DNA from 3 places in the Shinella sp. WSC3-e genome. Region 1 is predicted to be linked to each of the others. Evidence: riboswitches for the same ligand, from Rfam matches in the RefSeq annotation. Region 1 holds a riboswitch; each other region holds the start of a gene.
What was found. A riboswitch is a leader RNA that binds a small molecule or an ion and turns the genes downstream of it on or off. The one in region 1 is predicted to bind cobalamin.
Positions count from the first base shown of each region.

Region 2: it holds a riboswitch for cobalamin, as region 1 does, so the genes downstream of both, AABF56_RS28125 ((2Fe-2S) ferredoxin domain-containing protein) here and AABF56_RS09360 (CbtB domain-containing protein) in region 1, are expected to answer to the same signal.
Region 3: it holds a riboswitch for cobalamin, as region 1 does, so the genes downstream of both, AABF56_RS01150 (aromatic ring-hydroxylating oxygenase subunit alpha) here and AABF56_RS09360 (CbtB domain-containing protein) in region 1, are expected to answer to the same signal.

Region 1 covers NZ_OZ000530.1:1,860,893-1,864,157, forward strand. The annotation lists gene cobW (cobalamin biosynthesis protein CobW) at 1-415, opposite strand, end outside; gene cobU (bifunctional adenosylcobinamide kinase/adenosylcobinamide-phosphate guanylyltransferase) at 419-943, opposite strand; gene AABF56_RS09355 (CbtA family protein) at 945-1,739, opposite strand; gene AABF56_RS09360 (CbtB domain-containing protein) at 1,752-1,928, opposite strand; cobalamin riboswitch at 1,977-2,344, opposite strand; gene AABF56_RS09365 (peptidoglycan-binding domain-containing protein) at 2,424-3,265, opposite strand, start outside.
Region 2 covers NZ_OZ000532.1:305,311-308,575, reverse strand. The annotation lists gene AABF56_RS28130 (ABC transporter substrate-binding protein) at 1-1,055, opposite strand, end outside; gene AABF56_RS28125 ((2Fe-2S) ferredoxin domain-containing protein) at 1,066-1,863, opposite strand; cobalamin riboswitch at 1,957-2,148, opposite strand; gene AABF56_RS28120 (aromatic ring-hydroxylating oxygenase subunit alpha) at 2,580-3,265, shown strand, end outside.
Region 3 covers NZ_OZ000530.1:242,705-245,969, forward strand. The annotation lists gene AABF56_RS01140 (L-threonylcarbamoyladenylate synthase) at 1-41, opposite strand, end outside; gene AABF56_RS01145 (DUF6656 family protein) at 197-802, opposite strand; cobalamin riboswitch at 1,096-1,288, shown strand; gene AABF56_RS01150 (aromatic ring-hydroxylating oxygenase subunit alpha) at 1,394-2,638, shown strand; gene AABF56_RS01155 (hybrid-cluster NAD(P)-dependent oxidoreductase) at 2,640-3,265, shown strand, end outside.

The sequences.
Region 1 (3,265 bases):
CGACGGCGGCGCTGTCGACCACGGTGATGACGCCGTCGACCGTCACCTGCGTCTTGATCTCGGGCCAGTTGAAGGCCGCGACGAGCGGCTGCGGCAGGGCAAGGCCCGAGGTCTCGATGACGATGTGGTCCGGACGGTTCTCCCGCTCCAGGAGCTTCGTCATGGTGGGGATGAAATCGTCGGCGACGGTGCAGCAGATGCAGCCGTTGGTGAGCTCGATGATGTCGTCCTCACTGCAGGCCTCCGCGCCGCAGCCCTTCAGCACGTCGCCGTCCACGCCGAGATCGCCGAACTCGTTGATGATGAGCGCGATGCGTTTTCCGCCCGCATTCTGCAGGAGGTTGCGGATCATCGTCGTCTTGCCCGCGCCGAGGAAGCCGGTGATGACGGTGGCGGGGATCTTCTGTTGCAGCATGGCTCAACCCTTCATTTTCAGCGGCAGTCCGGCCGCGACAAAATAGACTTCAGGCACGAGGGCGGCGACCTTCTGGTGCAGCCGCCCGGCATGATCGCGGAATTCGCGCGCCATGCGATTGTCAGGCACGATGCCGAGGCCGACCTCGTTGGAGACGAGGACGATGCGGCCGGGCGCCTGCCGGATGGCCTCCAGGAGGCTGGAGGATTCGGCGGCGATGTCCCGCTCTTCCAGCATCAGGTTCGTCACCCACAGCGTCAGGCAGTCGACGAGCACGGCCCGGTCGGCCCGCGCCACGTCCCTTATGCGCGCGGCGAGCGCCAGCGGCTCCTCATGGGTCTGCCAGCCGTCGCCGCGATCCTCCCGGTGCCGCGCGATGCGCGCGCGCATCTCGTCGTCGAAGGCGCGGCCGGTGGCGATATAATGACGCGAGAGGCCGGTCTCGGCGACCAGCCTCTCGGCAAAAGCGGATTTTCCGGAACGCGCACCGCCCAGAACCAGGACGGCTCCGGGCGATGTCGATGTCATGTCAGGCAGCCTTGGCGATCTTCTCGTTGGCAAAGCCGAGCGAGAGGCCGAGCACGATCCAGAAGAACAGGGTCGTGGCCAGGGCGGCGACGGCGAATTCCGCGCCGAGCACGGCCGGAACGTTGCTGGAGATGTCGCCCGGCTGCGGCGCGCCATAGACCTGCGGCGCCGCGATCAGAACGATGCCGATGACCTTGGCGACGATGTTCTGCTTGAGGAACAACAGGTAGAGGCCGGCCGCCGAAAGGATGACGGTCGCGATCCACCAGACCTGGCGGTCGCCGAGATCGGCGGCGGGGAAGCCCGGAAGCTCCGGCGGCAGGCCGATGGCCGGCAGCATGTGCACGGCAAGCCACCCCGCCGCGCCCCAGAGCGCGCCGTTCGCCACCGTGATCGGATGGCCGGAAACGAGGCTGAAGCCGGCGAGCAGCAGGCCGAAGCCGGCGCCGGTGACGAGGTTGGCGAGCAGCGTGCCGGAGAACCGGCTCATGCCGAACATGATGCCGCCCTCCTCGTGATCCTCGCCCTCATGGGCATAGGCGACGGAAACCGGCGAAAGCGCCGAGGCGACGTCCAGGATGACGGCGCCGAGCGAGGAATGGTCCTGCGTCTGTGCGGCGCCCTCCGTACCGGTGCTGGGCGTGGTGCCTTCCGCGGCGGGCGCGGCTTCGTCGCCGCCCTCGAATTCCTCGGCATGCAGGATGAGCGGAACGACCCGGGCCTCCTGGGCGGCCGTCATCAGCACGCCGGAGAACAGCCCGGCCACCAGGGCGGCCAGGAGATAACGAACGATCATGTCGAAAACTCCTTAGTGGCAGGGAAAGCCGTAGGAGTGACGCGTATCGTGGGCCGTGTCATGCAGCACGGCGGAATTCGCAAGGCCCGCGCCGAACACCAGGAAGGCGCCGAGCAGGAGAGCGAAAACGCCGGCGACGAGACGGTCGTTGGCGGAAAGGGTAACAGAAGACGTAGTCGAAACAGCCATGACAACCTCCGTGCAGGCGGCGGGGAAACCTCCCCAGGTCGGACGAAATGTCCTTCGCATTGGCTGGCAGGTCTCCTGGCTCGCAGCGTCCGGCGTTGAAAAACGCCTGCGGGTCGCCCTCGCCTTCCCAGGCTCCGGCATCGCGAAAAGGCGGACGATTCGTAGAGAAAGAGGCGTCCAACCCCTGCTGATCGCGATGCCACCCAGTGGCTTTTCCGGCTGGTTGTCACGGCGCGGGTCGAAGGCACCATTGCCCCGTTCCGCGCAGATCCTCCCGTCCGGATGGGCGTCCCTCGCCACTCTACAGTCGCGGGGTCGGCCGTGATTGCAGCGCCCTGGTTGGGTCCGCCGCGTCACATTCCCATTTACTCCCCGATCCGTTTCCGGATCCGGGAACCATCCAATATCCCGGATGATTATGCTTCCGCCCCTGGGAAGTCAATCGACCGGCAGCGTCATCACCTGTGCTGAAACCGCCGTCCGGCCGTCGCGATCTCAATAGCCGGGGATGATCACCACGCCACCGCCGCCATTGTAATAGCCGTCGTCGCGGTAGTAGCGCTCGTAATAGCCGTCGACCGGGCCTTCGAGCACGTCGTAGTCCTGCTGGTAGCGGCGCTGGCGATTCTGCCGGGCCTCGGCATATTGCGCGGCCTGCCGGAGGGCGCGGTACTGCTGGCGGGAGAGGTAACCGTCGGCACGGTAGCCGGACGCCCCCTGCCAGGCGGCGATCGCGGCGCGGGTGCGCGAACCGAAAACGCCGTCGACGCCATAGGTGTTGAAGCCGAGCATGCTCAGCCAGCGCTGCGCCTGCACGCGGGTCGAACGATCCATATAGGCCTCGCGGCGGTCGACGACCGGCTGCTCGGCCTTCCGCTCAGTCTCCACGGTGGCCGTTTCGCTTTCCTGCTTCGGCTTGGCCGCCTGCCGGGCCGTGTCTGCCAGCGCCGCAAGGCGCTCGCGCGCATCGGCGACGAAACGGCCGTCCGGATATGCATCGAGATAGGCGCGGAAGGCCTTTTCCGAACCGTCGAGCACGGCCTTCTGGAAGGTCTCCTCCTCGCGTTTCGCCGCATCGTCGGCGCGCTCGACGGCAAGGCCGCGGTTCTTCGTGTCCGCGTCCTGCGCTTCGTTTTCGCGGGCGGCGGTGTCGTTCGCCTGCGCAGCCCGTTCGGCGGCGGCCGCTTCCTCGGCGCGTTTTTCGGCTTCCTCGGCAAGGCGGGCCGCCTCGGCGGCCTTGGCCTCGGCGTCGGCAGCGGCCTTCGCGGCTTCCGCCTTCAACCGTTCCACCTCGGCGGCCTTTTCCGCCGCAAGCTTGCGGGCAGCGGCGGCCTCCT
Region 2 (3,265 bases), on a different replicon from region 1:
GGGCGTTGCGGATAGGTGATGGCGAGCAGGCGCAGCGGCGCTCCGTCCTTCTGGCGGATTCCGGCGGCATCCTTCGTCCAGCCCGCCTCGTCGAGAAGCGCTTCGGCCTTGGTGATATCGGTCGGCCGCGGCTCCTTGCCGGCGAAGGGGAAGTAGGCGGCGTAGGCGCCGGTTGCCGGTTCCCCGCCGTTGATCGCGGCGGCCAGCTCCCTGCGGTCGAAGGCAAGGTCGAGCGCCTGGCGCACCTTCACGTCGGCCAGGGCCGGCCGAGCCGTGTTGAGGAAGGCGAGATACTGGTAGCCGACCGGGAAGGACTTGATCGTCAGGTCCGGATTGGCCTTCAGGCGGCCCACCACCTCGGACGGCAGGCCGAAGGCGAGGTCGAGCTCGCCCGATTCCAGCGCCAGCGTCATGCTCTGGGCATCGCCGAACCGGCGGAATTCCACCGGGGAACGCGTTTGCGCGCCGGAGAAATGCGCGTTCGGCTCCAGCGCCAGCGCCGTATCGGCCTTGAAGTCGGCGATCCGGTAAGGGCCGGTGAAGACGGCGCTGCCGTCGTCGGCGAGCGTGTAGGCGATCAGCGGCCATTCGGCGAAGAGCGCCTGGAGGAAGGCGACCGGCTTTTCCGTGGTGATCTTCAACGTCAGGTCGTCGGCGGCCTCGAAGGTCAGCCTGCCGCCTGTCGCGAGCGCGGCCTTGTTGGTGGCGAAGGTGTGGTCGAAGCCGGCGGCGAGCGCGGCAGCCGTCACCGGCGAGCCATCGGAAAACGACCGGTCCGGCTTCAGCGTGACGGTCCAGGTGAGGTCGCCCGTGCGCTCGGCCTTTTCGGCGAGCGCCGGCACCAGCCGTCCGTCCTTGTCGACGGTGAAGAGGTTTTCGCCGACGCCGTGGCTGACCAGCGCCCAACCGTTCGACCCCTTGGCCGGGTCCAGCCCGCTCGTGATGTAGGTGGCGCCGACATGCAGCGGCTCGGCGGCGGATGCCGGGCCTGTGCCGCCTATGGCGATCGCGGCGAGCCAGGCCGCAGCAAGGCGCGAAAGGATTTTGGAAGACATGGTCTCTCCTTCAGGTCTGTTCGGGAAGATGGCGCAGCCGCTGCTTGCGGCCGGTCGGGTGATAGGCGTAGGCCTCGACGATCCGGCCGCCGACGAGGTGTTCGGCAATGATCCGGTCGACGGCCTCTTCCGTGACGCCGCCGTAATAGGTCCCCTCCGGGAAGACCTGCAGGACGGGCGAGAGGTTGCAGGGGCCGAGGCAGGTGGACTTGGCGGTCATGACGCCATCGCCGGTCACGCGCAGCTTCTGCCGCTCCTGCTGGTTGCGCAGGTGTCCCCAGATGGCGTCCGCGCCGGCCGAGTTGCAGGGGCCGCCCTGGCAGACGAGCACGCGGCGCTTCTGCGCCGGCACGAGCGAGCCTTCGGCGGCCGGCCGGGCAGGGGCGGACAGATCCAGGTCCTGCGACGTCCCGGCAAGGTCTTCGATGAGGCGCGCCATGACGGTGCTGGAGGCAGGGCTTGCGGCAATCGACAGCGACGGCCAGGGACGCGGATCGGCCGCCCGCCAGCGCTTCAGCGTTTTCGTCAGCCAGTTGTGAAAGCTCGGCTCCATCGGCAGCATCAGCGGGACGAGAAGGATCCTGCCGGCATTTTCTTCGACGAGATCGAGCAGGGCCTCGCGCAGCGAGGGCGTGCCCTGTTCGGTGAAGGCGAAGCGTACGATCCGGGCGCCGGCGAGGCCCTCGGCGAGCGTGGCGAGGCGCCGCATGTCCTGGTGCGGTGCGGCGGCGAAGGCGGACTTGGCAAGGAGCAGCACGGCGTCCGGCGCCGGGGGGCTCGAAGAAGGACTGGTGCTCTTGGTCGTCAACGCTGCCTCATTTGCGAGGCGGCATCGAAATGACGGGTTTCTCTCACAGCGCCTGCGGTGACAGCCGTCATTCCTGCGGCACACCCCGACCACGGAATCACACGATGTCAGGCAGGTCTCCTGGCTTGCGGGTCGAGGCCTTCGGCCCGTCTTCCCGGCATCTCTGCCAGTGACATCGTGGGCGAAAGGCTCACCGCTTACAGTTGCGGGACAGCTCCGGTCTTCCACCGGATTCCCTCTTAGCTCCTGCCGACGGCAGGAGAACCATGACGCGGTGAACCTACAGCCTCGGTCGGTGCTGTCAACCGGCCTGCCGGCCTCGGCCCGATTCCCGAAAGGCGCCGATGATCTTCGAGCACGCCCCGGCCATGGCGGATCGCGGATGCCGGTCACCCACCCACCACGATGACGCATTCAGGAAGCCCGGCCCGGCTCCGTCGGCCCGTCTGCCAGCCCGGAACGGGCGATCTATTCTTCGGCCGATCTATCGCATCCCGATGATCCGATTGCCGGATTTGGCATTTCCGCCGGAGGATGCGCGAGGGAGGTGCACCGTGTGCGGCAAGATCGCGGAATCTCCAATCGCGACATGAAACCGTCTCCGGCGCCTGACGTCGTGATCGATTTTATCGATTAATAGGAGCAAGCCATTGATCTTGTTTTAGTTCTTCCATCCCTGAATACTGATCAAAAGCCGGTATTTATGGGAAACGAGCATGGTAACGACCGCGGAAGCCTTAATCGACAAAACTGCTGATTTCATCGACCGGCTTGTTGCCGGGCACCGGCCGGGCCATGGTCTCGCCCGCCCATTCTACCATGATCCGGAAATCTACCGGCGCGACATGGAGCGCATCTTCCGGCGCCACTGGCACTGCATCGCCCACGAGAGCGTCATCCCCGACGTGAACGACTTCGAGGTCTTCCGCATCGATACCGAGCAGGTCATCGTCACCCGCGCGCCGGGTGGCTCGATCCATGCCATGCTCAATGTCTGCCGCCATCGCGGCGCGGAGGTCTGCACGAAGCCGAAGGGCAATGCGCGGGTCTTCGTCTGTCCCTATCACGCCTGGACCTATGGCAATGATGGCAGCCTGCGCGCCGCGCGCCTGATGCCGAAGGATTTCAGGCGGGAGGACCATGGGCTGAAGACGCTGCATGTCCGCGTCGTGGAAGGCCTGATCTTCATCTCCTTCGCCGAGGTGCCGCTGGCGTTTTCCGAGGTCGAGCACCTCCTGCATGCGACCTGTGGCCAGTATGGCTGGGGAAGCGCCAAGGTTGCCCACCGCGAAAGCTACCCGGTTGCCGCCAACTGGAAGCTCGCCGTCGAAAACTACGTCGAATGCTATCATTGCGGTCCCGCGCACCCCGAATATTCGCAGACCCATGCGCTGGAGCAGCC
Region 3 (3,265 bases), 1.6 Mb from region 1:
GCCGCCTCCGCATCCGTCCGCGTATCCACGATGTCCGCCATGTCGCCCTTCCTTGTCCGGGCTTCCTTTACAGGGCTTTTCCGGCAAAAGCCAAGGGGCGCTGTCGCAAGGCCATCCTCGCCCCAACCCTTCCCGGCCGGCAAGGAATGGATGATCTGTCGGCCGTCCGGAAGGACCTGACGCGGCGGGGAAGGGGCTACAGCGCGCGGATGATCTTGCGCAGCGCCTCGTTGTGCGCGCCGAGCATCAGCACGTTCTTCATGGCGAGCTTGGGATCGTCGGTGCGGAAGAGCACGCCGTTGCCGCGCACCTTGCGGTCGATCTGCAGGCGGCCTTCCTCTTCGGCCGGCGTGATGGCGACGGCGAAGTACATGCGCTTCGCGGTCTTCGAGATATCGGCGAAGAACTGCTCCTCCTCGCCGATCTCGGCGAAGAAATTGGCCATGTAGAAGGCCCATTGCACGTTCTCGAATTCCGCGAAGCGGGAATTGGCGACGGTGATGTGGCAATAGCCGAGATGCGGCGTCTGGGCGAGCGTGCGGTGGAAGATCAGCTTGGGAAAGCGGATCGACTGGTGGAAGCCGTTGATGCGGTCATGCGTCACGTTGCCGGCATTTTCCAGCTTGCGGCCGGTGCGCTCGGCCACTTCCTGATAGGTGAGGTAACGCTTCTCGCTCGGGCTCCAGGGGAGGTTCCGGTCGATGCGGCCGGTGCGCAGGAATTCGGTATGCACCGCCGGCTTCGGCTGGTTCGCACGCTTGTAGGCGACCGCGTCGTAATAACGGAACTTGGTTTGCTGCACGCGCCGGTACTCCATCCTCGCGCTTCCCTGCGGGCAAGTTTATGGAAACCGCGTTAAGCATTCCTTGCCGGGGCGCTCCCGTTTCCTTTGGCGCGTCGGGTCGCAATATGGCAAATGTGGCAGCCCGGCGACCGGCCTGCCTCCAATGCGGTCAGCGTGCCCGTTTATTTTGCATAATCGATTGAAATATATGCAATATTGTGAAGGAAAACTCGGGCTCCCGCTGTTTTCCTCCTGTCGTCAAATCGGAATGGCATGTCGCTTTCTGGCATGTCATTCGCCGATTCTTGCGCTTAGATAAGGACACTCGAGGTGCCGCCCGAAAAGGCGGAGAATTGGGAAGCCGGTTGAAATCCGGCGCTGCCCCCGCAACGGTGTTGGAGAAAACGCGGCAGGACGCCACTGGACAAGATGTCCGGGAAGGCGCCGCGATGGTTCGCAAGGACGCTCCTCAGCCCGGAAACCAGCCTTGGGCAACGATCGTGACTGGCTGCGGCGGGCGGCCGGGAAGCGTGCAGTCCGTGCGCCTTGCGCCCGGACGCCGTCTCCTTCCGTGCGCCGTATCCCCAATTTGCAATCCGAGGATCCGGCATGGACATTCGCAGCGACGTGCTCCGCAAGCTCAAGAACCGGCGCGAGGGCCATAGCCTCGAGCAGGCCTTCTACATCGACCCCGACCATTACAAGCTGGACCTGGAGACGATCTGGTACCGCGACTGGCTGTTCGTCGGCCATGACTGCGAGATCCCGAAGGCCGGCAACTATTTTACCGTGCAGATCGGCGATTATCCCGTGGTCATCACCCGCGACCGCACGGGCACCGTGCGCGCCCTGCACAATTCCTGCCGCCACCGCGGCTCGCGCGTTTGCACGCAGCACAGGGGCTCCTCGGCCAAGCTCGTCTGTCCCTACCACCAGTGGACCTACGAGCTGGACGGTTCGCTGCTCTTCGCCCGCCACATGGCGGAGGATTTCGACAAGAGCCAGCATGGCCTGAAACGGGTGCACTGCGAGACCGTCGGCGGCTACATCTTCCTCTGCCTGGCCGACGAGGCCCCCGATTTCGCGCCGTTCCGCGCAGCGGTCGAGCCCTATCTCGGCCGCCATCGCCTCGGCGAGACGAAGGTCGCCTTCGAAAGCACGATCGTCGAGAAGGGCAACTGGAAGCTCGTCTGGGAGAACAACCGCGAGTGCTACCATTGCGCCGCCAACCATCCCGAACTCTGCCGCACCTACCCCGAGGCGCCGACCGCGACGGGCGTACAGGGCGCCAAGGACGATCCGGTCATCGCCGCGCACTGGGAAAAGTGCGAGGCGGCGGGCCTGCCGAGCGAATTCAGGATGTCGCCGACCGGCCAGTTCCGTGCCGCGCGCATGCCGCTCATCCAGGATGCCGAGAGCTACACCATGTCCGGGGCCAGGGCCGTCCAGCGCCCCCTATCCAATGAGGTGCTGGAAAGCCACATCGGCACGCTGCTGCTCTTCCACTATCCGACGACATGGAACCATGTGCTCGCCGATCACGCCATCACCTTCCGCGTCCTGCCGCTCGGTCCCGAACTGACGCAGGTCACGACGAAATGGCTCGTCAGCAAGGACGCCGTCGAGGGGGTCGACTATCGTCTGGACGAGCTCACCCATGTCTGGACCGAGACGAACGATCAGGACCGGCGGATCGTCGAGGAAAACGCCTTCGGCATCCGCTCGCCGGCCTACCAGCCCGGCCCCTATTCGCCGGAGGACGAGGGCGGCGTCATGCAGTTCGTCGAATGGTATACGAATTTCATGATCGACCGGCTCGACGGCGGCAGGAAGCCGCTCTCGCGGGTGGCCTGACATGACGATCGCCAGCCATTTCCGCCACTTCGACGAGCTTCATCCGTGGAACGATCGCCAGCACATGCTGGAATGCATCGCCGCCACGGTGGAGACATCGGACGTGATGACCTTCACCTTCCGCTCCGATCGCGACAACTGGTTCCGCTACCTGCCGGGCCAGTTCGTCACGCTGGAACTGCCGGTGTCGGAAGACGAGCCCGTGATGCGGACCTACACGCTCTCCTCGACGCCCTCGCGCCCCTTCTCCGTTTCCGTGACGGTGAAGGCGCAGAAGAACTCGATCGGCACGCGCTGGATGTTCGACACCCTGCGCCCCGGCATGCGGCTGAAGGCCTTCGGCCCGCTCGGCGACTTTTCCTTCGTGCGCTATCCCGCCGAAAAATACCTCTTCATCTCGGCCGGCTCCGGCGTCACGCCGATGATGTCGATGACGCGCTGGATGTCGGATTGCGCCCCGCAGTCCGATGTCGCCTTCGTCACCTGTGCCCGCAAGCCCGAAGACCTCCTGTTCAAGGCGGAGCTGGAATGCCTCGCCGCGCAGATGCCGAAGCTGGCGCTCGGCTTCGTCGTGGAAGGGCACAATCCGCGCGACGGCTGGCACGGCCTGCGCGGCCGCATCGACGC